4 regions of the Vibrio eleionomae genome follow, and region 2 is predicted to be linked to each of the others. Evidence: predicted binding sites of a transcription regulator. Region 2 holds the regulator's gene; each other region holds the start of a gene.

Region 1 (8,056 bases), on a different contig from region 2:
GGCCATCTCTAATCCTTCGTTTTGCAATAAAATTAACGCTTCATGCAAAGCATACAAGCTATTGACTGGTGCTGTATGGTGATAACTACGTTTACCATCGCCACTCCAATACCCCAACACCAAACTCTGATCTAAAAACCAACTCTGGATGGGCGTTGAACGTGACTGAATTTTTTCAATAGCAGCAGGAGAAAAAGTGAGAGGAGACAAACCAGGTACACACGATAAACATTTTTGACTGCCAGAATAAACGGCATCTAACTGCCACTCATCCACCAGCAAAGGTACTCCACCAAGAGAAGTCACAGCATCAACAATAGTCAGAATGCCAAATCGTTTAGCCAATGCACCAAGCTCTTGCGCATCACTCAAGGCTCCCGTTGAGGTTTCAGCATGAACAAATGCCAAAATTTTTGCATCTGGGTTTTCTTTCAGTGCTTGTTCAACTTTATCTATAGAGACAGGAGCTCCCCATTCATCATCAACAACAATTGGCTTTCCACCGCACCGCACGACATTTTCGCGCATACGCTCACCAAAGACCCCATTACGACAAATGATCACCTTATCCCCGGGTTCTACCATATTAACAAAACACGCCTCCATTCCCGCGCTTCCCGGAGCAGAGACAGCAATGGTAAATGCATTTTTTGTTTGAAAGGCATATTGAAGTAGTACTTTCAGTTCATCCATCATTCCGATAAACAGTGGATCTAAATGTCCTACGGTAGGTCGACTTAGTGCCTGTAATACTCTGTGTGAAATATCTGACGGTCCAGGTCCCATCAATATTCTTCTCGGTGGATAAAAGCTCTCGATTGACATGCTCCCTTCCTGTAGTGATTAAGTGCTCATTAAGGTTAGACAGTGATTTAAAATCCCGCCAAATATTCCTTTCCACTGCCTCACTAAGGTATGAAACTAAAAATAATGCATTGATTTGCCGATTATCAAAATATTCATGCAATTTACGATTGACATTCCACGCTCAAAAACGTTCAATGAAAAGGCAATCAAGCAGAAGAGGAGCACTACCCAGGTAGCTGTTTTGTGGAGCCACAACTCCAAGACAAAACATTGAGGGGGAGTAGTGCCGAGGTGAATCATAATGTGGTCATGATTTGTCGGGTGAATGGGCTGAATCCCTTCAACTGTCGTTAGTTCTATCTAACGAAGAGCTTCTGAGGTAATAACCTTCCTTAAGTTACACCTCTACTTTGCTCTTAGCATCCTCTCTTAAAATAACCATCTATATTAGATATTGAGCAATACCGATAAAAACAAGCTATTGATATACAAGAATATACACACAAAATGGCATAATAACTCATCGGTGTGAGTGATGTTCAATGCTCATATCTCATTAGATACGGTTTAGGACACTGGCTGGGTATATCAGCCTAACATTATCATTTAGGAAGTATTGGGAGAATCTATCGTGAGCGCATTTAATGTGGCTAAGTTTGGCGGAACCAGTGTAGCGGACTTCGCTGCGATGAGTCGTTGTTCAGCTATTATTGAAAACAACCCTCAAACTAAACTGGTCGTAAGCAGTGCATGTTCAGGAGTCACTAACCTGCTTGTCGAACTAGCAAATGGCATTGCAGAACCAGAACAACGTGCGCAAATAATTACGCAAATTGCAGAGATTCACCACACGATTATTGACCAATTAGCTGAACCTACTCAGGTAGAAAAAGACGTTCATGCTATTTTAGATGTAGTAAAAAGCTGCGCTGAAGCCGCGTCTTTCCAATCGAGCAAAAAATTGACCGACCATTTAGTTGCTTGTGGCGAACTTATGTCCACTCACATTCTGGCTCAATTGATGCGAGAACGCGGTGTAAATGCTGTACGCTTTGATATTCGTGATGTACTTCGTACTGATGATAATTACGGTAAGGCAGAGCCTCAATTAAATGAGATTAGCGCATTAGCTCAAGAGAAGCTCACCCCACTCTGCCAACAACATGTCGTAATTACTCAAGGCTTTATCGGCTCTGACGAACAAGGCATAACCACTACATTAGGACGCGGTGGTAGTGACTATTCCGCGGCACTAATTGCAGAAGCCGTACAAGCTTCTGGTCTAGAAATCTGGACTGATGTTCCAGGGATCTACAGCACCGACCCTCGTATTGCTCCTCATGCTAAACCAATTCCAGAAATCAGTTTTAGTGAAGCATCTGAGATGGCTAACTTTGGTGCTAAAATACTGCACCCGTCAACATTATTACCCGCTCTCCGCGACGGTATCCCTGTGTTTGTGGGATCGTCAAAAGAACCAGAAAAAGGTGGTACTTGGATCCGCCAAGAAGTTGAAAGCGCTCCCCAATTCCGAGCATTAGCATTACGTTCAAACCAAACCATGGTAACGCTGCACAGTGCAAACATGTTCCAAACCTACGGTTTCTTAGCCAAAGTATTTGAAATTCTTGCTAAACATAAAATTTCAGTTGATTTGATTACTACTTCAGAAATCAGTGTCTCGTTAACCCTCGATAAAACCGACACTTCTGGTGGTTCACCAGAACTACCTCAAGCGGTTAAAGATGAATTACAAGATTTATGTACTGTAAAAGTAGAGCATGATTTAAGTCTAGTAGCGCTAATCGGTAACCAAATGGAAAACCGAGGCTATGCAAAACAAGTCTTTGGGGTGTTAGATAATTTCAACCTACGAATGATCTGTTATGGCGCAAGTGATCATAACCTTTGCTTCTTAGTCGACTCTTCTTCAGCTAAAGAAGTCATTCAGCACCTACACGCTGAACTATTTGAATAAAGAATTAAATAAAAAGCTAAATTAAATAAAACAACAACGAGAGTGTAAAAAGGCCATCGCTATAACGATGGCCTTTGTTTTATGCAAAGTACTAACTAACCATTAATATTCGGTCCTAACCACTTCTCTGCTTCAAGTAGGTCCCAACCTTTGCGTTCTGCGTAACTTGCAACTTGATCGGCTTGAATTTGAGCCACGGCAAAATAACGTGAGTCAGGATGAGAGAAATACCAACCAGAGACTGAAGCTCCAGGATACATTGCATAACTGGAGGTCAATTGCATACCAATCGCCTCTTCAACATTCAGTAACTCCCATATCTGACCTTTCTCGGTATGTTCCGGACAGGCAGCGTAGCCTGGAGCAGGGCGAATACCCTGATATTTTTCCCGAATAAGGTCATCATTAGACAACGCTTCATCAGGAGCATAACCCCAAAGATCTTTACGAACCACCTGATGTAAATACTCGGCAAATGCTTCCGCTAAACGGTCTGCTACAGCTTGAACCATGATGGCATTATAATCGTCACCTTGTGCTTTAAATTCATCAGCAAGTTCACGCTCATTGATCCCTCCCGTTACCGCAAATGCGCCAATCCAATCTTCTTTACCACTTTCTTTTGGCGCTACATAATCAGATAAGCAGTAGTTAGGACCTTTAGGTTTCAATGTTTGTTGCCGTAGATGATGCAAAATATGGCTCACGTCGCTACGATTTTCATCCGCATATACTTCAATGTCATCACCGATACAAGCGGCTGGAAATAAACCGCAAATTCCTGATGCAGTCAGTAAACCTTCAGCTTCAATACGATCTAACCATTCATTTGCGTCGTGGAATAGACGTTTTGCTTCTTCTCCCACTTCCTCATGTTCAAAAATCGCTGGGTATTTACCCATTAATGACCATGTCATGAAAAATGGTGTCCAATCGATATATTGGCGTAAGGTATTCACCGACATATTTTCGAAGACATGAATGCCAGGTTTAGCCGGCTTAGGCGGAGTATATGAATCCCAGTCGAGAGCGACCTTATTGGCTCTTGCCTCTTCTAAAGTCACTGGTCGCGATTTGGGCTTTTTGCGAGCATGCTGCTCACGGGTGCGTTCGTAATCGGCATCCAACCTTTCAACAAACGCAGGACGTTGCTCATCAGAAAGCAATGCAGCGCAAACACCAACAGCTCGAGATGCATTATTCACATACACTACAGGGTTATGGTAATTTTGCTCAATTTTGACTGCGGTATGCGCTTTAGACGTTGTAGCACCACCAATCAGTAATGGCACTTCATATCCCAAACGCTCCATCTCTTTAGCAACATGGACCATTTCATCTAAAGATGGTGTGATAAGACCTGACAATCCGATAATGTCGACATTTTCTTCTTGAGCGACTTTCAAAATTTTCTCACAAGGGACCATGACACCAAGGTCGATAATTTCAAAGTTATTACATTGCAGCACCACACCAACGATATTTTTACCGATATCGTGTACATCACCTTTCACAGTCGCTAACAGAATTTTACCGTTACTCGAACCCTGCTGTTTTTCCGCGTTAATATAAGGCTCTAAATGAGCAACAGCCTGCTTCATTACACGCGCTGATTTTACGACTTGAGGAAGGAACATTTTTCCTTCACCAAAGAGATCACCAACAACATTCATGCCGTCCATTAACGGACCTTCGATCACTTCCAACGGTTTTGCTGCATTGATGCGAGCTTCTTCCGTATCTGCAACGATAAACTCTGTGATACCTTTAACCAATGCATGTTCGAGGCGTTTCGCTACTGGCCAAGTACGCCATTCATGAGCGGAAGCATCTTCTTCTTTCCCCACAGCATTAGAGCGGTACTCTTCTGCGATTTCTAACAAGCGCTCAGTCCCATCATCACGACGGTTTAAAATAACATCTTCAACAGCTTCTCGCAGTTTATCAGGCACATTGTCATAGACTTCTAACTGGCCAGCATTAACAATCCCCATATCCATACCATTTTTAAAACAATGGTAGAGAAATACCGCGTGAATCGCTTCACGCACATAATTATTACCGCGGAAAGAGAACGAAACGTTTGATACCCCACCAGAAATCATGGCATATGGAAGATCTCGTTTAATATCGGCGACAGCATTAATAAAATCGAGCGCGTAGTTATTATGCTCATCAATACCAGTCGCAACTGCAAAGATATTGGGGTCAAAAATAATATCTTCTGGAGGGAATCCTATTTGATCAACCAAAATACGATAAGCCCGAGTACAAATTTGTAACTTACGCTCACGAGTATCCGCTTGCCCTACTTCATCAAAAGCCATCACAATTACAGCAGCACCATAGCGGCGCACCGTTTTCGCATGCTCGATGAATTTTTCTTCCCCTTCTTTTAGAGAAATAGAGTTAACGATGCCTTTGCCTTGAATACATTTCAGGCCCGCTTCAATAACCTCCCACTTAGAGGAGTCCACCATGATAGGCACTTTGGATATTTCTGGCTCTGACGCACAAAGATTGAGGAAGCGCACCATGCATGCTTCAGCATCCAACATCCCTTCATCCATGTTGATATCAATGATTTGTGCACCATTTTCAACCTGTTGACGCGCAACATCTAGGGCCTCATCGTAGAGTTCTTCTTTGATTAACCGTTTAAAGCGAGCAGAACCCGTAACATTGGTTCTTTCGCCAACGTTAAGAAAGAGCGTTTCTTTAGCTATATTGAGCGGTTCTAAACCAGATAAACGACATTCAACAGCCATATCGGGTAATGGGCGGGGAGGAACACCTTCAACCACTTGAGCCATCTGACGAATATGTTCTGGAGTCGTACCACAACAGCCCCCCACTAAGTTAAGAAAACCCGCTTTAGCCCATTCACCAATATGCTTCGCCATATCTTCTGGAGATAAGTCATATTCACCAAACGCGTTAGGTAGTCCGGCGTTAGGATGTGCTGAAACAAATGTCTCAGAAATACGCGACATTTCCCCCAAATACTGCCGTAATTCGTCCGGTCCTAATGCGCAGTTCAAACCAAAGGATAGAGGCGTGACATGGCGCATAGAGTTGTAAAACGCTTCTGTAGTTTGACCCGATAAAGTACGGCCAGAGGCATCAGTAATAGTGCCGGAAATCATGATAGGAAGGTCGACGCCTAACTGTTCGAACGTCACTTCAACGGCATAAGCACACGCTTTTGCATTTAAGGTATCGAATATGGTTTCAATTAGGATGAGATCTGCTCCGCCTTTGATAAGGGCAGTAGCCGATTCAGAATACGCCTCAACTAATTGATCAAACGAAACATTACGAAATCCTGGGTCATTCACGTCAGGAGAGATAGAGCATGTTCGGTTGGTAGGACCGAGAACTCCCGCGACATAACGCGGTTTTTCTGGTGTTTTTCGGGTCCACTCATCAGCGGCTTCGCGAGCCAGTTTTGCTGCTGAAAAATTGATCTCTTCGCTCAAAGATTGCATGTCATAGTCAGCCATTGCAATCGTCGTGGCATTAAATGTATTAGTTTCAAGAATATCAGCGCCAGCTTCTAAGTAGGCACAATGGATTTCCTTGATCAAATGAGGCTGACTGAGTACGAGTAGATCATTATTACCTTTCAGATCACAATGCCAATCAGCAAACCGATCTCCTCGGTAATCTTCCTCTTCCAGCTTATAACTTTGAATCATAGTCCCCATACCGCCATCAATTAGCAGTATGCGTTGTTTTAATTGTTGTTCTATTTGATGTCGTATTTTACTACCCACAATACAGCCCCATTCCTTACGCTTAATTTGCATCCTACCATAACTCATATGGAAATCTAGACGTCTAAAAACAAAAATCCTTAAGAAATATAGTGATTAGACATTCAACAAAAAGTGTTTGCTATTTATTCACCATCGAACGACAATTTCCGTTCATTGTTTGTTACATAAGTGAAGAAAATGTCAGTCTATTACACACTTTGTTTTCTCTCTGCCGCTGCAATGTTGATTGCTTTTTTCAATAGCAAGATCGGAAAAATGCAAACAACAATTGCCATCACGGCGGGTTCAATGCTGCTTTCCTTACTCATTCTAGTTGCTGGTCAAAATAATTGGTTTAACCTCACCCAAATCGCCAGACAAACTATGACTAGTATTAACTTCGAGGATTTTTTACTTAAAGGAATATTGGGTTTTCTTTTATTTGCCGGTGGATTAGGAATCAAACTCCCCAATCTCAAGGATCAAAAATGGGAAATTGCCGTTTTAGCACTCGGAGCCACTATTTTTTCAACCTTTTTTATTGGCTTTGGACTTTACTGGCTTTGTCAGCTCGTAGGGATAAATCTGCAATTAGTTTATTGCATGCTATTCGGAGCACTTATCTCACCCACAGACCCGATAGCTGTTCTAGCCATTGTGAAAAAACTCAACGCCCCAAAAAGGATCTCTACTCAAATTGAAGGGGAATCACTATTTAATGATGGGTTTGGCTTGGTTATTTTTGTGACTATTTTCACTATTGCTTTTGGATCACAAGCTCCAACTATCGGAAGTGTGGCAGGACTATTCATTCATGAAGCGATAGGCGGCATTATCTATGGTTTTGTATTGGGTTTAATTTTTCACTACCTCATCAGTGCCACTAACGACCACTCAATGGAGCTGCTTTTAACCATCGGCGTTCCGACTGCAGGTTTCGTATTTGCCGATATCATCCATGTATCCGGACCATTAGCAATGGTCGTGTCAGGCATCATGATTGGTAATTGGACGAGATTTATCGGTTTCTCTAAAGAGAGTGAAGAACACCTAGATCACTTTTGGGAATTGGTGGATGAATTTCTAAATGGTGTGCTATTTTTGTTAATCGGTATGTCAATGTTGCTATTCAAATTTCATGAAGAAGATTGGATAGTAATGGCAATTGCTATTCCATTAGTTCTTTTGGGTCGCTATACCAGTGTTGCGGTTCCATACATCGGCTTTAAACGCTATAGAACCTATAACCCATGGTCGATTCGCATTCTAACTTGGGGAGGTTTACGCGGTGGGCTAGCGTTAGCAATGGCACTTTCCATCCCTTCAGGGATCATGGTGATTCCAGACAAACTCATCGACGTGAAAGAATTAATTCTAGTCATGACCTATGCCGTTGTCGTGTTCTCCATTTTAATCCAGGGTTCAACCATTACTCCTATGATTGAAAAGGCAAAAATGGAGGAAAAAAACATGGCCTCGAATACAGAGGAAGAAACCCCAGAGAACGCCCGCT
Region 2 (8,056 bases):
CCGCTAAGGCACTTTGCGCAAAGTGATTGTAATCTTTGGTTAATAGAGCCTGGAGCAACGCATGTTCCGGATGGTGGGTCTGTAAATAAACTTCACCCGGCTTACTCGCCCTTCCTGCTCGTCCTGCTACCTGAGTAAACAACTGGGCAAAACGCTCGGCTGCGCGAAAATCGCTGCTATACAACGACCCATCCACATCTAACAGAGCAACCATAGTAACATCCGGGAAATGATGCCCTTTCGCGAGCATTTGAGTACCAATCAAAATTTTATATTCGCCATTACGAATTGCCGTAAGAGCACTTTCTAAGCTTCCCTTACGTCTTGTGCTATCGCGATCGATACGGATTGTCTTATATTCAGGAAAAAGTTCAGCTAATTGATTCTCTAACTGCTCCGTTCCCACCCCGACAGTAACTAGGTGAGTGGATCCACAACTTTGACATTGATGAATCACAGGTCTTTGAGAACCGCAGTGATGGCACCGCATTTCATGGCTATTCTGATGATAGGTGTAATAAGCGTCACACCTTTGGCAGTCAGCAATCCAACCACACTCATGGCACATCAAAGCAGGAGAAAATCCGCGCCGGTTGAGAAATAACAGAACTTGGTTGCCCGCTTGAAGATGACGACGCATTTGCGCAATTAACGGTGCAGATAAACCACTTTCTAAATACAGCCCCTTCACATCCAAAACATGGTTCGTCGTCGGTGTTGAGAGTCCCGCGCGCTGAGTTAATTGTAAATGATGATATTTACCGGTTAACGCGTTATGGAGAGTTTCTAACGCTGGTGTTGCAGAGCCTAAAATAATTGGGATATTTTCTTTCGCAGCCCTCATCACCGCAACATCACGAGCATGATAGCGCAAACTGTCTTGCTGCTTGTAGGAAGCATCATGCTCCTCATCCACAATAATAATGCCGAGATCAGCAAAAGGCGTGAGTAACGCAGAGCGTGTACCGATAACTATCCCAGCCGCTTTATCACGAGCACTCAGCCATGCATTTAAGCGCTCGGTATCATTGAGTCCCGAGTGAATCACACTGACTGGAACATTAAATCGGCGTTTAAAGCGATTAATGGTTTGTGGTGTTAAACCGATTTCAGGCACGAGTACTAACGCCTGACGCCCTTTATCGAGCACAGGTTTAATCATATTCAGATACACTTCGGTTTTACCTGAGCCCGTCACCCCTTGTAGTAGATAACAGCCAAATCCCGGCTGTGAGTTTACTGAAGCAATCGCCACAGCCTGCTCTTGGTTCAACTTAGGTTTATCAACATCCGCTTCTATATGCTTTGGCCAAGCTTTAATTTTAGGTTGGCGCTCTTGCATTTCGATCCAACCTTTTTTTTCTACAGCTTTTAACGTCGCTGAAGAAAACTCTTCTTCCACTAACGTTTGGTGAGACACTGGCTCATTTTCTAAGCGATACATTAAACGGGCCTGTTGCACTGCTCGTTTATCAAACCCCACCATGAGTTGATTACGACCGATCTCCGTTAATCGCCATTCTCGAAGAGCAGCAAAATTAGCCTCTTTCCCTTTACGCAACAATGTTGGCATTGCGTTCGCCAAAGTGTCACCGAGAGGATGTTGATAAAATTGGCTACACCACTGTAATAAACCAAATAGAGGATCGGGCCACATAGGCTGGGTATCTAGAACGGCCTTGATTGGTTTTAACTGCTCACGAGGAAAATCGGACTCGTTGACCAACGCAGTGACAATACCCACTAATGTTTGGCGCCCAAATGGCACAGAAACACGCCCACCAATGATAGGAAATAGATGCGGTGGAACCACATAGTCAAACTGTTTATCAAGTGGAACGGGTAATGCCACTCGGGCAATCGATGGGCGCATAGTTGTTAGGTCTGGAATTGCGAATCACAGCGCACAGTCTAATAGATGCAGACTACAAATTCGACTATCTATCCTATACTTAATGAGTAAAGGCTAATTCCCTGAACCAGCCACCTCCCATTAAACCATAAAAATGGCGAAAATAGCGGCAAAATGAGTTGATCCGAGAGTGATGATTCTTTATTATATCGCGCCTTACAAGGTAGCTGCTTACTAATAGCAGTTATTTTGCACTTTATCATTAACAATACGTGTGGTGTCCAACATCGATTTGGATAGCGACACGGCCTAATTTGAGGTTATCCCATGAAAACTGGTATCCACCCAGAATACAAAGAAGTAACTGCAAACTGTTCTTGCGGCAACACTTTCGTTTTCAAATCAACTCTAGACAAAGACACTCTTCATCTAGACGTTTGTGACAAATGTCACCCATTCTACTCTGGTAAACAACGTATCGTTGATACCGGTGGTCGTGTTGATCGCTTCAACAAACGTTTCGGTACTCTATCTAGCAAAAAATAATTGCTTTCAGATATTGAACGAATTAGAAAAGGGCGCTTTTAGCGTCCTTTTTGTTTATATCCCCCCACATAACCTCAAGATTCAGAGCGCCATCAACAAACACAAATCAGGCCCACACCGGCTGGGAATCGGCTTATTGCTAGCGATATAAATCATCTAACTTTTTATAACCTGATATAAGAAGAAATTATAAAAAAGAACTTTCCTCCTTTCGCGCAAACCTTTGCCTTATTTTATCTGGTCTTATCTCTCTATTTTCTGCGAAAAAGTAGTCATTTTGCCGCTATGCAGCGTCAAATTACTGCTTTAGAATGGTCGGCTTTTCTACAAACAATAACAGAGAACAGCTATGTCCAATGACAATCAACAGGAACTGACTGCAGAAGAACAGTTTCGCCAAAAAGCCCTTGATTACCACGCAATACCAACTCCAGGTAAAATTGCGATCTCTTTGACTAAACCTGCGGACTCTGCTGAAGACTTATCTCTAGCTTATAGCCCAGGTGTTGCAGAGCCAGTGCGTGAAATCGCGCAAAACGTAGAAAACGTTTACAAATACACAGGTAAAGGTAACACCGTTGCCGTTATCTCAAACGGTACCGCAATCCTAGGCCTAGGTAACTTAGGTCCGCTTGCCTCTAAACCAGTAATGGAAGGTAAGGCGCTACTATTCAAACGCTTTGCTGGTATCGACTCTATCGACATCGAAGTAAAACACCGCACTATCGACGAGTTCGTTGATACGGTTGCTAACATTGCGGATACATTCGGCGGCATCAACCTAGAAGACATTAAAGCACCTGATTGTTTCGAAATCGAACGTCGCTTGATTGAACGTTGTGATGTGCCAGTATTCCACGATGACCAACACGGTACAGCAATCGTAACCGCAGCAGGTATGCTGAACGCTATCGAACTTCAAGGTAAAAAACTTGAAGAATGTACCATCGTTTGTCTTGGCGCTGGTGCTGCAGCGGTTGCATGTATGGAATTGCTTATCCAATGCGGTGCAATGCGTGAAAAAATCTACATGTTAGACCGTAAAGGTGTAATTCATACTCGTCGTAGCGACATCAATGAACACAAACAGCGCTTTGCGAGCAACACAGACAAACGCACTCTGACTGATGTTATTGAAGGTGCGGATCTATTCCTTGGTGTATCAGGTCCTAACCTGCTTACAGAAGAACAGATCAAGCTGATGGCTGATAAACCAGTTATCTTTGCATGTTCTAACCCAGATCCAGAAATCAAACCTGAATTAGCTCAAACAGCTCGTCCAGACATGATTATGGGCACAGGTCGTAGTGACTACCCTAACCAGGTTAACAACGTATTATGTTTCCCATTTATTTTCCGCGGCGCTCTAGATGTTCGCGCGAGAGAAATCAACATTGAAATGAAATTGGCTGCGGTTGAAGCAATTCGCTCATTAGCAAAAGAAGACGTTCCTGCAAACGTACTAAAAGCAGCGGGTGTTGAATCACTGAGCTTTGGTCCTGATTACATCATTCCAAAACCAATGGATGCACGCCTACTTCCTCGTGTTGCTCGCGCAGTGGCTCAAGCTGCAGTAGACTCAGGTGTTGCTCGTATCGAGCTACCAGCAGGTTACATGGAAGACTAAGGTCTGACTAATAAGCAATATTGAGTAATGCTTATCCCTAAATGCAAAAGCCCCCAACCTTGGTTGGGGGCTTTTTACTTTTAATGACGCGAATGTGCAAACGTCATTAACAATAGTAATACGACTTAGTCATCAAATGATTCAAATTCGATGCCCATTGCAGTCATTAGCTCTTTGGCTTCAACAGGAATGTCATCTGGGCGATCTTTTCGCAAATCTTCATCGGTCGGCAAAGGCTGACCAGTGTACGCATGCAAAAACGCTTCACACAGAAGTTCACTGTTAGTAGCATGACGTAAATTATTGATTTGGCGGCGAGTACGCTCATCAGTCAACACTTTAAGTACTTTAAGAGGAATAGATACGGTAATTTTTTTTACTTGTTCACTCTTCTTACCATGTTCTGCATAAGGGCTAATATAATCGCCGTTCCAGTCTGCCATTGCGCACCTTCGTTAAACTAATTTCACTAATGAATATTAAAGACCCCAATTTTAGCGGGATTTACTGCCATAAGCAAAGACATATAGACGTCTAGAAGTGTTGACGTCTTCTTTTTTCAACAGTAAAGTGTGAGGCTATGCATCATATATCGTTATCTGTGGTTTAGATCGTCAGATATGATAAACGCAACAAACATAGAGTCACACAGGAAAGGAAACACTTATGACCACTCGCAAACCCGCTACCGTGGCGGTTCGTACTGGTATTGAATCCGATACCCAGTATCACGCTGTTGTTCCACCCATTTATCTATCCACTAACTACGGCTTTCCTGCGTTTGGCGAAGTGCCAAACTATGACTATACCCGCTCAGGTAACCCAAACCGTAACTTATTGGAAGAAGCACTCTCAAAACTCGAATGTGGTGTAGGCGCGACGATTACCAACTGCGGTACTTCAGCTCTAAACCTTTGGGTTTCTGCGTTTATCGGTCCTGATGATATCATCATCGCTCCACACGACTGTTATGGTGGTACTTACCGCTTATTCAATACTCGTGCGCAAAAAGGCGATTTTAAAGTACTGTTTGTTGATCAATCAGATGAAAAAGCGTTTGCCGACGCATTAGCGCAAAAGCCAAAATTGATTCTACTAGAAACCCCATCTAACCCACTGGTTCGTGTGATTGATATCGAAAAAGTGTGCCAGCAAGCAAAACAAATTGGTGCCCTTGTCGCTGTCGACAATACCTTTTTGACACCTGTGTACCAAAAGCCTCTAACGCTCGGTGCTGACTTCGTTATCCATTCAACTACTAAATACATTAACGGTCACTCCGATGTTATTGGCGGTGTCGTGATCAGTAAAGATGCCGAGCATGCAGAAAAAATTGCTTGGTGGGGTAACTGTATCGGCGCAACTGGTACACCGTTTGATAGTTATATGACACTACGCGGTCTGCGTACTCTGCCGGCTCGTATGCGTCAGCACGAAGAAAGCTCTCAACAAATTTTGAATTACTTGCTTAAACAAGAGCTAGTAAAAGTGGTTTATCACCCTAGCCTGCCAAATCACCCAGGACATGATATTGCGAAAAAACAACAGTCCGGTTTTGGCTCAATGCTAAGCTTTGAAGTCAATGGCTCTTACGAACAATTAAAACTATTTGTAAGTTCATTAGAATTGTTCTCTCTCGCTGAATCGCTTGGCGGTGTTGAAAGTTTAATTTGCCACCCGGCGACAATGACTCACCGTGCTATGGGTGAAAAAGCATTGGCAGAGGCTGGGGTTTCAATCTTATTACTGCGTGTATCAGTCGGTTTGGAAGATCCAGAAGATTTGATCGCCGATTTAGACCAAGCCTTCAATAAGGCCAAGGAGATCCGTTAATGACTACCCAACGCCAGTTGCATAAATTTGGTGGTAGTAGCCTAGCAGACGCTGAATGCTATCAGCGTGTTGCTCATATTTTGAAGGAATATTCACAAGACAACGATTTAATCGTTGTCTCTGCGGCAGGGAAAACCACTAACCGTCTTATCACGTTTGTCGATGCCCTCAATAAAGATGGTCGGTTAGCACATGAAACTTTACAGTCGCTTCGTCAGTATCAATCGGAATTAATTGACGGTTTACTTGAAGGTGAACAAGCGGACCATCTACAAACTGAACTTAGTGCAGAATGTAGCGCTTTAGGCGAACTCACAGCACCACTTACCACTGCGCAACGAGCTGCTGTTCTCGGACATGGTGAACGCTGGTCAGTTCGCCTATTAACCGCCTTATTAAATCAAGAAGGTCTCGCTGCTGTCGCCGAAGACGCACGACATTTCTTGCGTGCCGAAGCGGGCACACAACCAGAAATTGATCGCGCGGCATCTTATCCACTGTTACACAGTATTTTAGCGCAATATAGTAATCAACGCGTCATTATTACTGGCTTTATGGCACAAAATAGTGCGGGTGAAACTGTGCTATTGGGCCGTAATGGCTCTGACTATTCTGCCACAATCATTGGCGCTCTTGCGGATGTCAGTAAAGTGACTATTTGGAGTGATGTTGCTGGGGTATTTAGCGCAGATCCCCGTTTAGTTAACGATGCTTGCCTACTCCCATTACTTCGCTTAGATGAAGCCAATGAGTTGGCCCGTTTAGCTGCGCCAGTGTTGCATAGCCGCACGCTACAGCCTGTAGCACAAAGTACAATGGATTTAGCTCTACGTTGTAGTTACCGCCCAGAATCAGGTTCAACTCGCATTGAACGAGTTCTTGCTTCTGGTCGCGGCGCCAAAATCATCACCTCATTAGATGATGTGCTGCTTATTGAGCTCTCATTTGGTCAAAACCATGATTTTGAGCGGATGAAAACCGGCATTTTGGAACGTCTCAAGCGCGTTCAATTAGAGCCATTAGCGTTTGAAACACAAGCAGACCAATACTTACTGCGCTTAGCGTATACCGCTGAAATAGCTTCTGGCGCGTTGGATTATCTACAAGATTCAGCCACTGAAGCGGAAATTAAATTGAAAGAAGGCTTCTGTTTAGTGGCAGCGGTCGGTGCTGGAGTAACCAATAACGCTCACCACTGTTTTGGCTTCTATCAGCAAACCAAAAACTGTCCGATAGAGTTCATCTCTGCGACAGAATCAGGGTTAAGTCTGGTTGCAGTGATGCGCCAAACTGAAATCGAACCTCTCGTCAATGATATTCACACACAGCTTTTCCAAGCCCAAAAACGGGTAGCCTTAGCATTGTGTGGCAAAGGTAATATCGGGTCGAGCTGGTTAAAACTTTTCGCTCAACAAAAAGAAGAGTTAGAGCGTCGCCGTGGCATGTCGTTTGACTTAGTTGCGGTAGTCGATAGTCAAAACTACCTTTTCAATCCTGAAGGTTTTGATGCCCAAAAAGTTCTGACGATCGATCCAAGTGAAGCCCAACCGAATGATGGCCAAGAGTGGATAGAACGCTTAGGTAATATTGAAGGTTACGACGACGTTATTATTCTCGATGTAACCGCCAGCGAGCAACTTGCCCAGCAATATCTACAATTTGCAGAGCAAGGTATGCACCTCATTACCGCTAATAAAGTTGCTGGCTCCGCTCCAAGCGAATATTACAATCAAGTCAAAGATGCGTTCTCTAAAATTAGCCGTCATTGGCTATACAATGCCACTGTGGGTGCTGGATTACCTATCAATCATACGCTTCGTGATTTACGCGAAAGTGGTGATGAAATTATGGCGTTATCCGGTATCTTCTCAGGAACCTTATCGTGGTTATTCCAACAATACGACGGCAGCGTACCCTTTAGCGAATTAGTCGAGTTAGCATGGCAACAGGGTCTAACCGAACCCGATCCACGCAATGACCTTGATGGTTCAGATGTGATGCGAAAATTGGTGATTCTAGCTCGTGAATCGGGTCTTGATATCGAGCCTGAAAACGTCAAAGTAGAATCTTTGGTGCCCGATGAACTGACTAAACTGCCACTGGATGAATTTTTAGATCAGAGTGAATTACTTAATACATCGCTCGCAGAACGCCTAGAAAAAGCCCAAGAAGAAGACAAAGTACTGCGTTATGTGGCA
Region 3 (8,056 bases), on a different contig from region 2:
TACCCAAATGACCTCGAGATGCAGGATTCAGAGCTTCATCAACGAGCCTAGGTCAAGCTCAATCACGGCAGGAATGGTCATTCCCTTTTAACGTGATTGAGCGCAGAAATAGGTTTGTTGATGAGCTCCCAAAGGGCGAGTTTTATAAAGTTAGGAGATAATGCATGGTTGGTTGGAGAATAAAATGAACCGATAGAATTTGTTTCTGCGCAAGAATTTAACCTGATATTTTGTTATTCTTACGCCTTTCAATCATCTTATATTAGATATCCATGATTCACACTTTGCTTTCTGTATTACCGCCAATGTTACTTGGCGCTCAGCTTATTTTGACTCTTATTATGGTGAAAGGGGAGATTTGCCCCGGACAGCGTGGGCGTGTGCATAAAGTCCTTCCCGCTGTTGCCGTACTTTGGCTAGCGGTTGCTTCTATTCATTTAGACGCTTTACTGATCGCTGGCGCCATCATTTATTTTTGTTCAAAAGTACAGACCAAGAAAACGCGTGATGAAGGGCCATTAACAGTGATGTATGGTGCGGATATTTTGGCTTTTGTGAGTGTCTTGTGGCAATCATTCCAATATGGGCATTGGTCTGCGGGGATCGCTCACTTTGTGAGTTTACTCGTGCTGGGTGGTATTTTTGCTCACTTGATGATGACGATTGCTCGTTCACGTTTGCAAGCATTTAATCGGTTGTTGCCAGTGGGTGGCATATTAGGTGCCATGTTAGTGGCTTTATGCATCGTTCCATTTGCTTATCATTTGGAGCCGATTGAATTAAGCCAGTTAACTCATCAAGTACTGACGTACTTTGCGTTAATGGTTATCGGCATCATTATTTGGTGTTGGCACATTGTGGCTAGCAAACCTGTCGGTAAATTGCAGCTTGTGGTAGCACAAATTGTTTTGTTGATATCCATGTTCGGATTTGAGCGTCTATATCAAGTGGTATAACAGCACGATTGTGGAAAACTCACTGAATATTGCGCAGTGAGTTTTTTATTGCCCAATGATCCGCGTCACAATTTCATTGTGTGCCATGTTTTTTATAGAGGATAACTTTGCATTCTTTTGTCTATGCTTACTTTAATCACTAATTACACAATAAGAGTGTAAAGGAGAGGTAAGATGGAACTGAGCAATGTAAACCAATTTGATCCCCACATTTTGCTAGGTATTATCAACGAAAAGCTGCGGCTTGAATGCCACAGCTTGGATGATTTGGTGATTACCTATGAAATAGAGCCTACTCATTTAGTCGAAAAGCTAGAAGACTCAGGGTATCGTTATGACCCGCTTACCAATCAGTTTCGCTAGTCTATGGTTTAAGCGATCTTGATCCCTTCAAGGTGGCTCTTACATTGTTGACGAGCGGTAGAGAAGAACGCTTGAAGGTAGCGTTTATCTTTTTCGCTATTGCGTGTGGCGGCAAACAAGCGTCGCCACAACCCTTTACCGAGAGGTTTACTTGTAATTAAACCTTGGCGTGAAAATTCACTGATAGCCCAGTTTGGTAGGGCAGCAACGCCTAATCCAGCTGACACCATTTGCACCAGCATTAATGTGTTATCTGCTTGTTTCCAACGAGCGGGTTCGATACCTGCCGGTTGCAAAAAGTGTTTCACAACATCTAAGCGCTGCTTTTGGACCGGGTAAGTCAACATCGTTTGGCTGGCTAAATCCTCTGGAGTGATAAACTCTTTCTCCGCTAAAGGATGGGTAGTTGCAGTCACCAAGCGCATTTCAAAATCAAACAATGGTTCATAATGAACCTCTGAGCGAGGCAAAATATCTGAAGTAATTAATAAATCAAGCTCACCGGCAAGAAGTGCCGGAAGTGGTTCAAATCCAAAACCTGAAGAAAAATCGAGGGTAACAGAAGGCCATGCCACTTGATATTCTCTCAGCGCAGGCATGAGCCATTGGAAGCAAGAGTGACACTCAATAGCCATGTGCAAGCGCCCATTAATATCTTCTTTTAGACCCGCTAATTCATTCTCTGCTTTTGCCAACTTGGGTAAAACTTCATCGGCTAGATGCAACAGAATCTCACCTTCTGAAGTAAATTTAACTGGCCGAGTTTTACGCAAAAACAATTGGCCACCTATCCGCGACTCCAAATCTTTAATTTGATGTGATAGGGCTGATTGAGTGAGATGCAATGCAGTAGCGGTGGAAGTCAATGACCCCGTATCGCGCAACGAAACTAGAGTGCGTAAATGTTTGAGCTCTATCATGACATTCCTTTCTTCTTATTCGCTTTTTGTTATGTAACCAAGCAGAACCAACTTAGCGTTATAAACTAAACTTATTTTTCAGACTTGTAAACGTCTGGACGTCTATAGAATGAAATAATTATAATATCAAATACAATTACATGAATTATTTTAATAAACAAGTTGAATATTTGCCGTTTGCTCAAACAACGTCACAGAGAGATATTTTAGCCATCTAGACATCTTCAAGTAATAGTGAATGGGGATGCATTGCAGACAATGTAAAGGACAGACAGATGGCAACAACAACTCATATACTCGGTTACCCCCGTATTGGCGAAAAACGTGAACTCAAATTTGCATTAGAGCGTTATTGGCGTGGTGACATTGAACAATCTCAATTGCAGCAACTGGGCAGCGATATTCGCGCTCAGAACTGGTCACTGGAGCAAGATGCTGGGCTTGATTTTGCGACTGTAGGAGATTTTGCTTGGTATGACCATGTATTAACGACCTCCTTACTGCTTGGACACGTTCCCGCACGTCATCGTGATGGAAATAATAACTTAGATACCCTATTTAAGATTGCCCGCGGTCAATCACAGCATAACGCTTGCTGCCAAGGGCATGCGGCCTCTGATATGACTAAGTGGTTCAATACCAATTATCACTACATTGTTCCGGAATTCAGTGCTCAAGATGAATTTTCTGTAACGTGGGCACAGTTATTTGATGAAGTTCAAGAGGCGCAAAAGTTAGGACATAGCGTTAAACCCGTGTTACTCGGGCCATTAAGTTATCTCTATTTGGGTAAAGAAGTGGAGCAAGGTTTTGATCGTTTGACGTTGTTACCCAAATTACTGAAAGCTTATCAAGAGATTCTAAATAAGCTGGTCACACTAGGTGTGACGTGGGTACAAATTGATGAACCCATCTTGGCATTGGATCTCGACTCACGCTGGCTTACCAGTTTTCAACCCGCATACCAAGCATTGCAGTGCGATTTAAAACTGCTTTTAACCACGTATTTCGATAGTGTAACTGACGTCTTGGATAGCATTGTTGAACTGCCCGTGGCTGGATTACATATTGATGTTCAAGCCGCATCACAGCAATTAGAGCAAGTGGCGCAGGCAATACCTGAACATTGGGTGCTTTCTGTTGGGGCAATTAATGGCCGAAATGTATGGCGTGCCAATGTCTCTGAATGGTTAGAGCGCTTGCAACCATTAAAGCGTCAGTTTGGTCAACGACTATGGGTGGCATCTTCTTGCTCATTATTACATAGTCCGGTGAATCTTGAGCATGAAGCAAAATTCTCTCAGGAAGTTCGGAGTTGGTTTGCGTTTGCCAAACAAAAGGTGGCAGAAGTGGTGCTTTTGGGCCGTGCTTTAGATGGTGATGAACATGCGATCTCTCAGTGTAAAACTTATAGTCAACCAATTGAAAAGCGTAAATCTGCAGATTACGTGAATAAACCAGCGGTACAGCAGCGCTTGAACTCTATATCTGCAAACCTTGCTCAGCGCAGTGCCGCTTATCCAAAACGAGCCCACCATCAACAGGAAGCCATTGGATTACCATTGTTGCCGACTACGACCATTGGTTCGTTCCCCCAAACAGGAGAAATACGGAGTTTACGTAGTGATTTTCGAACTGGAAAACTAGCACAAGATGACTATATTACTGCCATTAAAGGTCATATTGAAGATGCGGTTAAACGACAAGAGGCATTAGGTTTAGATGTTTTGGTTCACGGTGAGCCGGAGCGTAATGATATGGTGGAATATTTCGCTGAATTACTCTCTGGGTTCCAAACGACTCAGTTCGGGTGGGTACAAAGTTATGGCTCGCGTTGTGTAAAACCTGCAATTGTGGTGGCTGATATTGAACGAGAACAACCCATGACCGTTGGTTGGTCTACCTATGCACAATCACTGACTGATAAACCAATGAAAGGTATGTTGACAGGTCCGGTGACGATTTTGTGTTGGACTTTCCCACGTGAAGATATTTCACGTAAAACCATTGCACAGCAGTTAGCGTTGGCATTGAGAGACGAAGTAAACGATTTACAGCAGGCCGGGATCGACATTATTCAAATTGATGAGCCTGCATTTCGTGAAGGCTTGCCTCTTAAACAGCGTGAGCATCAAGCGTATTTGGACTGGGCTGTAGAGGCGTTTCGTATCAGTGCTAGTGTGGCCAAGGCTGAAACACAAATTCATACCCACATGTGTTATAGCGAATTTAACGAGATTATTGAATCAGTAGCGGCAATGGATGCTGACGTTATTACTATTGAAACTTCTCGCTCCAATATGGAATTACTTAAAGCGTTCGAAGAGTTTAATTATCCAAATGGGATTGGTCCTGGCGTTTACGACATTCATTCACCTAATATACCGACTTCTGAATGGATAGAAGCTTTGCTGCGCAAAGCGGCAGAGAAAATACCAGTAGAGCGTTTGTGGGTGAATCCTGACTGTGGGCTCAAAACCCGTAATTGGTCAGAAGTAGATGCGTCATTAGCGAATATGATTACAGCAGCAAAAGTACTGCGAAAAGAGTGGCAATCTGAATAAACACCACGAATGAGTATGGCGATGACAGGTGGGGTGAGTTGATTTGCAAATTAAAATAGTGCCTGAAGAAGGTCATGTGGCATGATCTCGGGCACTATTTTCTAAGTAACAAATGTTAACAGATTCTAATCTGACTTGGCTCGTAGTAGCGCATCACAGGTATTTGTATTGATGACCTGATCAACCATTAACTTACCACGACTATTACGCATTTTGATGCGGTATGTGATGCCAGCAGTTAAGTTTTCAATAATTGTTTTGTCATGGCAAAACGCCATTTCACTACTACTTAGAACTTGTCTGATTGGTTTCGCACCTTCCGCATCCGTGTTGTATACCATCATCATTTCGATCATGGAGCCTTTCGAGTTCGCGCGTAAAATATGTAAAGGACCATATTCCAAAGGAAGCTCAGAGGAAAGCAAAGCGGCACGGTTTGTCGCTGCTATTTCTAGATTTTTCTGTTTTTCACTGTCGGCAGAGCTACACCCGGCTAACAGTGCAATACTGAGTGCTGCGACACCCAAGGTGCGTTTTTTCATATTAAAATACTTTTTTAAATGGTTTTACAATAGAACTAGCATAGACACCAGCTTCAACATAAGGATCGGCGTCAGCCCACGCTTTCGCTTCTTCTAAAGAAGCAAACTCAGCAATAACGGTGGAACCAGTAAAGCCTGCTTCACCCGGGTTCTCTGCATCAATCGCAGGCATTGGGCCAGCGGTTACCAAACGACCTTCATCTTGCAGGACTTGAAGACGGGCAAGGTGAGCAGGACGAACGCTCATGCGTTTCTCCAATGAGTTTTCAATATCTTGAGAAAAGATAACGTATAACATATTGATTTCCTTATATTGGTGCATTCCTTACTCGAGCATTCACACGGTAACAAATACGAGTCAGTGTCTTTAACTGTCTTAAGGCAGTTCAATGTACTGAAAGTTCTATCAATTTAAACCATTTGGATTAAATATCTGTGATCAGCTGCCGGCGTTTATTGGTCGAGGGCGGCCATTATCATCAATTGCGACATAGTGGAACGTTGCTTCACAAACTTGAAAGCGGTCACTAATGCCATCTTTTACGGGTTTGATCCACAGTTCAAGATTAATTGTCATCGATGTTCGGCCGATTTTAACACAATCGCCATAACAGCAGACAACATCTCCAACACTTACTGGCTTTTGAAACGTGATACTGGAGACAGAGACTGTCACAGTTCGGCCATTAGAGATTTCTTTTGCCAGAATTCCCCCCGCTAAATCGAGTTGAGACATAATCCAACCACCGAAAATATCACCATTTGCATTAGTGTCGGCTGGCATAGCAAGGGTACGAAGTAGTAATTGGCCTTTCGGGGAATTCACTTCTTGAGTCATTGTTTGATCCGCTATAAAAATAACAGCGACCATAATGGTCGCTGACAAGAGATTGGATTATAACAAAAAAAATCCGTTTGGTTCATCACCTAAACAAGGCTAATTAGGCGGCAATTGATGAGATTTATTTTGATTCTTTAGGCATATGTTTATAGATATAAAGTCCAGTAAACAAAGTGTAAACAAAGGTCGCTATTAACAGGCCAAACACTTTAAAATTGACCCAGACATCAAGCGGAAGTCGATAGGCAACATAGATATTGATGACCGCGCACACGCTGAAAAATACCACCCAAGCCCAGTTAATTTTGGCCCACACATGTTCTGGCAGAGTAAGCTCCTTGCCTAACATGCTTTTAATCGCTGACTTACCCATTAAATGGCTAATGGTCAATCCAGCAGCAAATACAACGTATAAGATGGTCACTTTCCATTTGATAAAATCGGCATCATGCAAAGCGATGGTCATACCGCCAAACACAGCGACTAAGGCAAAAGTAATTAATTGAATCTTTTCAATTTTTTTGTATATCAGATAGGTGACGGCTATTTGTACTGCGGTGGCGGCGATTAAGGCACCAGTGGCGACATAGATGTCGTAAAATTTAAACAGAGCAAAAAATATGATCAGTGGGATAAAGTCAATCAGTTGTTTCATCTATGTATACATCCAGTCATTACACTTTTGACAGTCTACCCAATTCGTTGGTTGAACTAAACAGTTATTTAGTTATTAACCTAGGGCCGTCCCTATTTTGAGAAGCTGCAATCGGGAAGAAGACGATATTGGATAATGAATATTGATAGTAGCTTAGTGAGGGAAAGATCAATGTCATCTCAATGAAAAAAGCCATCCGAAGATGGCTTTTTAGGATGCATGGCACCGCAGGCCGATTATGCTTGTTGCGTATCGTACTGTTTATCTGTGTTTTGTTCTGTTTCTTCGTCTTTAATTAGAGAATCAACAATAAGAGCACATGCCGCATCACCAGTAATGTTCAGTGCTGTACGAATCATGTCAAAGATACGGTCTAACGCAAACAATAGTGGCAAGCCTTCGATTGGAATACCTGCTGCAAGCAATACCGCAACGACTAAGAATGAAGGTCCAGGAACACCTGCTTGACCGACAGCACCTAATGTAGACGTTAGGATGATCGCGACGTAAGCCCCCATGGATAAATCGATATTAAACAGTTGCGCAAAGAAAATAGCGACTAAACCGTAGTAGATCGCATTACCTGACATGTTGATCGTTGCGCCAAGAGGTAACACGAAAGAAGCCGTAGAATTTCTTACACCAAGTTCGTTTTCACAAGTATCCATATTGACTGGTAGTGTTGCCATAGACGATGCTGTCGACAGCGCCACCGCTTGTGGTTTTTTCATTGCTGTGATGAATTTTTTCGCGGATGTTTTGGTAAACAATTGAATCATCAATGGGTAAGCAACAAAGCCGAAAATAAGAATCGCGGCAACGTATACCAAGAATAGTTTGATAACGACGGTAAGTGCACCGAAACCAAAAGTACCTACCGCTTCTGCCATTAGACCAAACACACCAAGTGGCGCAATGATCATGACTTTGTTAATCATCCATACAAAACAGTCAACGACTGTGTTCACGCCGTTAGTAATTGGCTCGCGACGTTCTTTGGGTTGTTGTGCAAGTGCTACACCGAAGAACAGGCAGAACACCAAAATTTGTAGAATGTTCGCATTATTCAATGATTGGAAAACGTTCGTTGGGATCATGCCCGTAATGGTTTGCCAAAAGGTTGGTAAATCGCCTTTGGCTGCATATTCGTTAGAGAACATGCCTTGAACACCTGAAATATCAATACCTAAGCCAGGTTTGAAAATGGCGCCCATC
Region 4 (8,056 bases), on a different contig from region 2:
GAAGTACTCGGCCAATGTGGCCTGCGGCATCTTCGCTTAATGTTACTGTGCCTAGATGTTCAATCGTTTCCGGGTGATAAATACGGGGAATGCGCATGCATGAGTCCTGACAAATATGTTTTCTACTAGCGTCTAACATGGATGCTTTACAGCAAAAAAACAAGGGCAAATGCCCTTGTTACGCTGAGTTTTTCGTTGCAATTCTTTGTGTTGTCGAGAGATAGGACTATTTGTGGCACTGACCTTCAACAAACGGGTTATGATTTCCTTGAATCGCTGCAATTTTTTGATCGCGTTGACATTCCCATGAGCTCACTGGGTAACGGTGGTCCCAAACATTCATCAACTGTCGTTGGGCTTTAGACAGTCTAAAATTATAGCGTTGGCTCATATAGAGATAAGTACGAGCGATGGGCCCGCGCGCTTGTTCTGGAGGCATTGCTTTACGCTGTTTAAAGTCGACCTGCATTGAACACTGACCATAAGTTACCCCTTCAACACCATTCCACTGACTAAAATTGTAATTGGAGCGATCGCCATTGACCTCGCCGATGGCCGGCGTGAGGTTGTGCATATCTGCTTCTATTTTTTTAAAGCCTTTATCATGTCGTTCACAATAACTTCTTCCACCCTTTTGCCAGCACAAACGCTGGTGGCCAAATTGCCACGCAGGAACAACGTGTTCCCACTCAATGCGGTGTGCTCGACGAGGTTGCTTGCGAACATGGTAACCGCAAGATTGTAAATTGGGTTCTCCTTTACGACCATGCCAAGTAATTGCGCAGCCGCAATAAAATGTCGTTGGGTGTGTCTTATACAACTTAACCGCTTGGGTTTTAGCCTGATAAAAACTGGTTGGAGCGTGAGCTGAGCTAAAAGAAGAGAAAACCATCATCATGATGGAGAGAATTAATGTTTTAAATTTGTTCATTACAAGACTGAAAAAAGTATGATTTTTTCAGTCTAACACTCAAAAATATGAAATCTATCGGTAACAGAAACGGATGATGAGAAAACACATAATACTGACATAAGGTTAGATATTTTGTTCTTAATCACAGGGGGTTAACTCAAACGTTTTCCCGTAAAGCGTATTTCTTGATGGCAATGTTGGCAGCGATACACTGCTTGACCACGTTGGATTTTATTATGACGACGGATTGAGAGTTGGTGATGTTGACAGGCGCAAGCATATTCAAAGGTTTTGCCTTGTACTGATAGCACGGAAAATTGATGGGTTGTATCCGGTGCTAAATGGAATACTTGCGTCATGACTGCTTGCCACTCTTTACCGTGCGGACGCACGCGGCCAAACAATTGGTAGGTGACAATATGAGCCACTTCATGTGGGATCACTTGCTCAAGAAAGGCAGTTTTATTTTCATTAAATAAAACGGGATTGAGCCGAACTTCATTAAGGTGCATGTAAGCTTTACCTGCCGCTTTACCACGTAGTTTATAGCTTAACGAGGGGGTAGGCAGAGCAGTAGAAAAATATTGATTTGCTTGTTCTGTACAGCGTTGTAGAACGCTTTGAGCTTGTTTGGTTAAGTCTGGGCCTATGGTAGGTTGAGTCATGCAGTGCTCTAACTTCGGGGGCATTTCTGCTTGGTATACTAATCGAGCTGGCAATATAAAAAAAGCCCTGACGGAGTCAGGGCCTTCTATTCATTTTCAATCTAGCTGCGACGGTTTATTTCAAACCTGCGAATTCACGCAATAGAGCCGCTTTATCGGTCGCTTCCCAAGGGAATTCTTCACGACCAAAGTGACCGTATGCTGCAGTCTTTTTGTAGATAGGTTGCAGTAGGCTTAACATTTCTTGCAGACCGTATGGACGTAAGTCGAAGAATTCACGTACTGCTTTAACAATCACGTCAGTTGATACTTTTTCAGTACCAAATGTTTCGACCATGATTGATGTTGGATCGGCAACACCGATTGCGTAAGAAAGTTGGATTTCACAGCGATCTGCAAGGCCAGCTGCAACGATGTTTTTCGCTACGTAACGTGCTGCGTATGCTGCGCTGCGGTCCACTTTTGATGGATCTTTACCAGAGAATGCGCCGCCACCGTGACGAGCTGCACCGCCGTAGGTATCAACGATAATTTTACGACCTGTTAGACCACAGTCACCCATTGGACCACCGATAACGAAACGACCGGTTGGGTTAATGAAGTATTTAGTTTCTTTGTCTAACCATTCAGTAGGAAGGATTGGTTTGATGATCTCTTCCATAACACCTTCACGAAGGTCAGCGGTTGAAACGCTGTCGGCGTGTTGAGTAGATAGAACGACGGCATCAATACCAACAATTTGGTTATTATCGTATTTGAAGGTTACTTGAGATTTAGCGTCTGGACGCAACCAAGGAAGTGTGCCGTTTTTACGAACTTCTGCTTGACGCTGCATTAGGCGGTGCGCGTAAGTAATTGGCGCAGGCATTAACACGCTAGTTTCGTTTGTTGCGTAACCGAACATGATACCTTGGTCACCAGCGCCCTGTTCTTTAGGATCTGATTTATCAACGCCTTGGTTGATATCTGGTGATTGTTTACCAATAGTGTTGAGAACAGCACAAGAGCCGGCGTCAAAGCCCATATCTGACCCTGTGTAACCAATTTCACGTACGGTTTCACGAGTGAGTTCTTCAATATCTACCCATGCTGAAGTTGTTACTTCGCCACCGACCATAACCATGCCGGTTTTTACATAAGTTTCGCAAGCAACACGTGCTTTTGGATCTTGTTCCAAAATAGCATCTAGGACCGCGTCTGAGATTTGGTCTGCGATTTTATCTGGATGGCCTTCTGATACAGATTCAGAAGTGAACAGGTGCTTAGCCATGATAACTCCAATATTTGTCAAATAAGAGTAGCTTCAAGACCGCGCTACTCCGCACTATCGATTAATATGTAGGCGTTTCTACATCTAGACGTCTATTCTAGGATCCCATAATCAAATTACAAGTTCTTTTTGTTATGAGAAATAAGTAAACGTTTGCAGATTGTCATATAGGCAAGGTGACTGGTGCTGAAAAACTGAGATAGCAACGGGCAAATAAAGCCTAAAAGGATTGCAAAAGGTTTGCAGTGTTACAGGGGCTTTGCGACAATGCAGAACACATTATTATGGATAATTTATTTCTGCTTTTTTAGGAGCTGACATGTCTTCTCGCAAACAACTCGCGAACGCAATTCGTGCATTAAGCATGGACGGAGTTCAACAAGCTAACTCTGGCCACCCTGGTGCACCTATGGGGATGGCAGACATCGCCGAAGTTCTATGGCGTAGTCACTTAAATCACAACCCTAAAAACCCTAACTGGGCCGATCGCGACCGTTTTGTTCTTTCAAACGGCCATGGTTCAATGCTGATTTATTCACTATTGCACCTTACTGGTTACGATCTCTCTATTGAAGACCTGAAAAATTTCCGTCAGCTTCACTCTAAAACACCAGGCCACCCTGAATACGGTTATGCGCCAGGTATTGAGACAACGACTGGACCGCTAGGTCAGGGGATCACCAACGCTGTTGGTATGGCATTAGCTGAAAAAGCGTTAGCTGCTCAGTTCAACAAAGAAAACCACGATATCGTTGACCACTACACTTATGCCTTTATGGGCGACGGTTGTATGATGGAAGGTATCTCTCATGAAGCGTGTTCACTAGCGGGAACACTAGGTCTTGGTAAACTGGTTGCTTTCTGGGATGACAACGGTATTTCTATTGATGGTGATGTAGAAGGCTGGTTCTCTGACGACACACCAAAACGTTTTGAAGCTTATGGCTGGCATGTTATTCCCGCGGTTGATGGCCATGATCCTGAAGCGATCAATGCAGCGATTGAAGCAGCAAAAGAAGAAACATCTCGTCCAACATTAATCTGCTGTAAAACCATTATTGGTTTTGGTTCGCCAAACAAAGCGGGTTCTCACGATTGTCACGGTGCTCCTCTTGGCGCTGATGAGATTAAAGAAGCGCGTGATTTCCTTGGTTGGAACTACGGTCCTTTTGAAGTTCCAACTGATATCTACAATCAGTGGGATGCTAAAGAAACAGGTGCTGCATCTGAAGCGGCTTGGAATCAAAAATTCGCGGCTTATGAAGCGGCATACCCTGAATTAGCGGCTGAATTCAAGCGTCGTGTTGCGGGTGACTTACCCGCTAATTGGGAAGAAGCAACCAGCCAAGTTATCGCTGAGCTTCAAGCAAATCCTGCAAAAATTGCATCGCGCAAAGCATCACAAAATGCATTAGAAGCATTTGGTAAATTACTGCCTGAATTTATGGGTGGTTCTGCTGACCTTGCGCCATCAAACTTAACCATGTGGTCTGGTTCGAAGTCATTAACTGCTGAAGATGCATCAGGCAACTACATCCACTACGGTGTACGTGAATTTGGTATGACTGCTATCATCAATGGTATTGCACTTCATGGTGGCTTTGTTCCTTACGGCGCAACGTTCCTAATGTTCATGGAATATGCTCGTAACGCAATGCGCATGGCTGCATTGATGAAAGTTCAAAATATCCAAGTTTACACCCATGATTCAATTGGTTTGGGTGAAGATGGTCCGACTCACCAACCAGTCGAGCAAGTTGCTTCATTACGACTTACTCCAAACATGAGTACGTGGCGCCCATGTGACCAAGTGGAATCTGCTGTAGCTTGGAAATTGGCAATCGAACGTAAAGATGCACCAACAGCACTTATTTTCTCTCGCCAAGGTCTAGCACAACAAGAGCGTACTGCTGAGCAAGTGGCTGATATTGCTAAAGGTGGTTACATCTTGAAAGACTGCTCAGGTAAGCCAGAGTTGATTCTAATTGCAACAGGTTCTGAAGTTGAACTTGCAGTCAACGCTGCGGCAGAACTTGAAAAACAAGGTAAAGCTGTTCGCGTTGTTTCTATGCCATCAACAGATACGTTTGATAAACAAGATGCGGCTTACCGTGAAGCTGTTCTACCTGCTGACGTAACAGCACGTGTTGCTGTTGAAGCGGGTATTGCTGATTTCTGGTACAAATACGTTGGTTTGAATGGACGTATCGTGGGTATGACGACCTTTGGTGAATCTGCGCCGGCAGAGCAACTGTTCGAACAGTTCGGTTTCACCGTAGAAAACGTTGTGGCTAAAGCAAACGAAATTATTGCTTAAGCTAGCTTCAACTCAAATTTTAAAGGGCCGCTTGGCCCTTTTTTTATCCTTGAAATTCAAGTCATGTCTCAATTATCTGCTCTATCTGTATAGGCATCAATTTGCTTATTTGCGTACTTAAATGTAATTAATTTTTAAAGCATTATTGGTTTGGTTAATGAATTTCACTTTCCAAGTGATAACTGTCAATGAATGGAGTAGTATCTGTGCAAACCAACAACAGATATTGGCGCAGGATAGATGCTAAGGGTAGCAATTAATGGATTTGGTCGGATAGGACGTAATGTATTGCGTGCTGTCTATGAAAGCGGCAAAAGTCAGCAGATTAAGGTTGTGGCAGTGAATGAACTTGCCAAACCAGATGCAATGGCTCATTTACTCCAATACGATACCAGTCATGGTCGTTTTGGTAAGAAAATTACAAATGATCAAGAACATATCTATGTTCATCACGATCAAGAGCATTTCGATACCATTCGAATTTTACATTTGGAAGACATTCCAATGTTACCTTGGCATGATCTTGGTGTGGATATCGTACTCGATTGTACCGGGGTGTATGGTTGTCATGCTGATGGAATCAAACATATTGACGCTGGGGCGAATAAGGTACTGTTTTCTCACCCTGGTGCGAGTGATCTCGACAATACGATTATTTATGGCGTTAATCATGAGACGTTAACCAACGAACACCGTATTGTTTCTAATGGTTCTTGCACCACAAACTGCATCGTTCCGATTATCAAAGTGCTTGATGAAACATTTGGTATTGATTCTGGGACAATCACCACAATTCACTCTTCAATGAATGACCAGCAGGTCATAGACGCGTACCATACAGATCTACGTCGAACACGTGCTGCAGGACAATCTATAATTCCTGTAGATACGAAGTTACATAAAGGTATTCAGCGGATATTCCCGAAATTTTCCAACAAATTCGAAGCAATTTCTGTGAGAGTGCCAACGGTTAATGTTACGGCAATGGATTTAAGTGTCACAGTTAACACAAAAGTGAAAGTTAATGACGTAAATCAAACCATTGTGACAGCGTCTCAGTGTACATTACAAAATATAGTTGATTATACTGAAGCACCACTTGTTTCGATCGATTTTAATCATGACCCACATAGTGCTATTGTGGATGGGTCGCAAACGAGAGTGAGTAACGGGCAGTTGGTCAAGATGCTCGTTTGGTGTGATAACGAATGGGGATTTGCTAATAGAATGCTCGATACGGCATTAGCAATGCAGGCAACTGAGTCATAGCCCACATTTCGAGGAAAAAATATTTATTTTCTGCACTGAAATAAATATCCTCTATCCCGGTTCGAAAAATAGAACATCAAAAAACAGTAGAACACGAAAGAATATCAGAGCCCGGCCTAGGGGCGGGGTGAACAAACTTTATTTCTTTGAAAATTTGAGAGGACAAATCATGTCTGTAATCAAGATGACTGACCTGGACCTAGCAGGTAAACGCGTATTTATCCGTGCCGACCTTAACGTACCAGTGAAAGATGGCAAAGTGACTTCAGATGCACGTATCTTGGCATCAATCCCTACAATCAAACACTGCTTAGCTGCTGGCGCTAAAGTAATGGTGACTTCTCACCTAGGTCGTCCTACTGAAGGCGAATACGCTGAAGAATTCTCTCTACAACCAGTTGTAAACTACCTAAACGACGCACTAGATTGCGACGTTAAACTAGCTAAAGATTACCTAGACGGTCTTGAACTAAACGCTGGTGAATTGGTTGTTCTTGAAAACGTTCGCTTTAATAAAGGCGAAAAGAAAAACGAAGACGAACTATCTAAAAAATACGCAGCACTATGTGACGTATTCGTAATGGATGCGTTCGGTACAGCTCACCGCGCTCAAGCTTCTACTTACGGTGTTGGCGTTTTCGCTCCTATCGCTTGTGCTGGCCCTCTACTTGCTAACGAACTTGAAGCTCTAGCTAAAGCAATGGACAAACCAGCTCGTCCAATGGTTGCTATCGTCGGTGGTTCAAAAGTTTCTACTAAGCTGACTGTTCTTGAATCACTATCAAAAGTTGCTGACCAACTTGTTGTCGGTGGCGGTATCGCAAACACATTCATCGCAGCTGCAGGCCACAACGTAGGTAAATCACTTTACGAAGCTGACCTAGTTGATACAGCGAAAAAACTGATGGAAGAGTGTGCAATTCCAGTAGCAACTGACGTTGCATGTGCTAAAGCATTCGACGAAAACGCAGAAGCTGAAATCAAGAAAGTTGAAGACGTTCAAGATGACGACATGATCTTCGACCTTGGTCCAGATTCAACTGCACAACTAGCTGAAATCCTTAAAAACGCGAAAACTATTCTTTGGAATGGTCCTGTTGGCGTATTCGAATTTAAAAACTTCGAAGCTGGTACTAAAGGTATCTCTGAAGCGATTGCTCAATCTGAAGGTTTCTCTGTTGCTGGTGGTGGTGACACACTAGCAGCTATCGATAAATTCGGCATCAAAGCTGACGTTTCTTACATCTCAACTGGCGGCGGTGCTTTCCTTGAATTTGTTGAAGGCAAAAAATTACCAGCGGTTGAAATGCTAGAGTCTCGCGCTAAATAATAGATAAATAAAAGGAGCGGGAAGTATAGTTCTCGCTTCTATTTGGCTACTTCTCTTAGTCACTATTTTGGTAAATTTGCGCTAGGATTGTTGTGGTAGCCGTAAACAAGATTTAACTAACCGTTTTGTTTTTAAAACGAGAAAATATAGGATCAAATCCATGTCTAAGGTCTTCGATTTCGTAAAACCAGGTGTTATTTCTGGTGATGACGTACAGAAAGTATTTGCAGTAGCAAAAGAAAACAACTTTGCTCTTCCAGCAGTTAACTGTGTAGGTTCTGACTCAGTAAAT

Evidence for each region. The regulator MetJ, encoded in region 2, represses methionine synthesis genes. The targets are predictions, from matches to a motif close to TTAGACNTNTANANGTCTAA.
Region 1: a site for MetJ is predicted at 6,610-6,629, ahead of metH (methionine synthase). Genes of this name have one in related genera too.
Region 3: a site for MetJ is predicted at 2,326-2,345, ahead of metE (5-methyltetrahydropteroyltriglutamate--homocysteine S-methyltransferase). Genes of this name have one in related genera too.
Region 4: a site for MetJ is predicted at 2,925-2,944, ahead of metK (methionine adenosyltransferase). Genes of this name have one in related genera too.

The regions. Positions count from the first base shown of each region.
Region 1 is NZ_WEKT01000078.1:9,337-17,392, forward strand. Features, by position in the region: gene F9817_RS22200 (pyridoxal-phosphate-dependent aminotransferase family protein) at 1-825, opposite strand, end outside; lysine riboswitch at 1,014-1,189, shown strand; gene lysC (lysine-sensitive aspartokinase 3) at 1,439-2,785, shown strand; gene metH (methionine synthase) at 2,881-6,561, opposite strand; gene F9817_RS22215 (cation:proton antiporter) at 6,742-8,056, shown strand, end outside.
Region 2 is NZ_WEKT01000004.1:36,117-44,172, reverse strand. Features, by position in the region: gene priA (primosomal protein N') at 1-1,873, opposite strand, end outside; gene rpmE (50S ribosomal protein L31) at 2,180-2,398, shown strand; gene F9817_RS03420 (malic enzyme-like NAD(P)-binding protein) at 2,748-4,025, shown strand; gene metJ (met regulon transcriptional regulator MetJ) at 4,151-4,468, opposite strand; gene F9817_RS03410 (O-succinylhomoserine (thiol)-lyase) at 4,692-5,858, shown strand; gene F9817_RS03405 (bifunctional aspartate kinase/homoserine dehydrogenase II) at 5,858-8,056, shown strand, end outside.
Region 3 is NZ_WEKT01000016.1:2,987-11,042, forward strand. Features, by position in the region: gene F9817_RS10635 (hypothetical protein) at 273-956, shown strand; gene F9817_RS10640 (DUF4250 domain-containing protein) at 1,131-1,319, shown strand; gene metR (HTH-type transcriptional regulator MetR) at 1,328-2,239, opposite strand; gene metE (5-methyltetrahydropteroyltriglutamate--homocysteine S-methyltransferase) at 2,515-4,803, shown strand; gene F9817_RS10655 (GspS/AspS pilotin family protein) at 4,929-5,345, opposite strand; gene F9817_RS10660 (YciI family protein) at 5,347-5,643, opposite strand; gene yciA (acyl-CoA thioester hydrolase YciA) at 5,785-6,183, opposite strand; gene F9817_RS10670 (septation protein A) at 6,308-6,841, opposite strand; gene F9817_RS10675 (dicarboxylate/amino acid:cation symporter) at 7,078-8,056, opposite strand, start outside.
Region 4 is NZ_WEKT01000006.1:77,436-85,491, reverse strand. Features, by position in the region: gene rsmE (16S rRNA (uracil(1498)-N(3))-methyltransferase) at 1-97, opposite strand, end outside; gene F9817_RS05620 (endonuclease) at 227-898, opposite strand; gene F9817_RS05615 (SprT family zinc-dependent metalloprotease) at 1,066-1,578, opposite strand; gene metK (methionine adenosyltransferase) at 1,694-2,848, opposite strand; gene tkt (transketolase) at 3,168-5,165, shown strand; gene epd (erythrose-4-phosphate dehydrogenase) at 5,406-6,434, shown strand; gene F9817_RS05595 (phosphoglycerate kinase) at 6,604-7,764, shown strand; gene fbaA (class II fructose-bisphosphate aldolase) at 7,925-8,056, shown strand, end outside.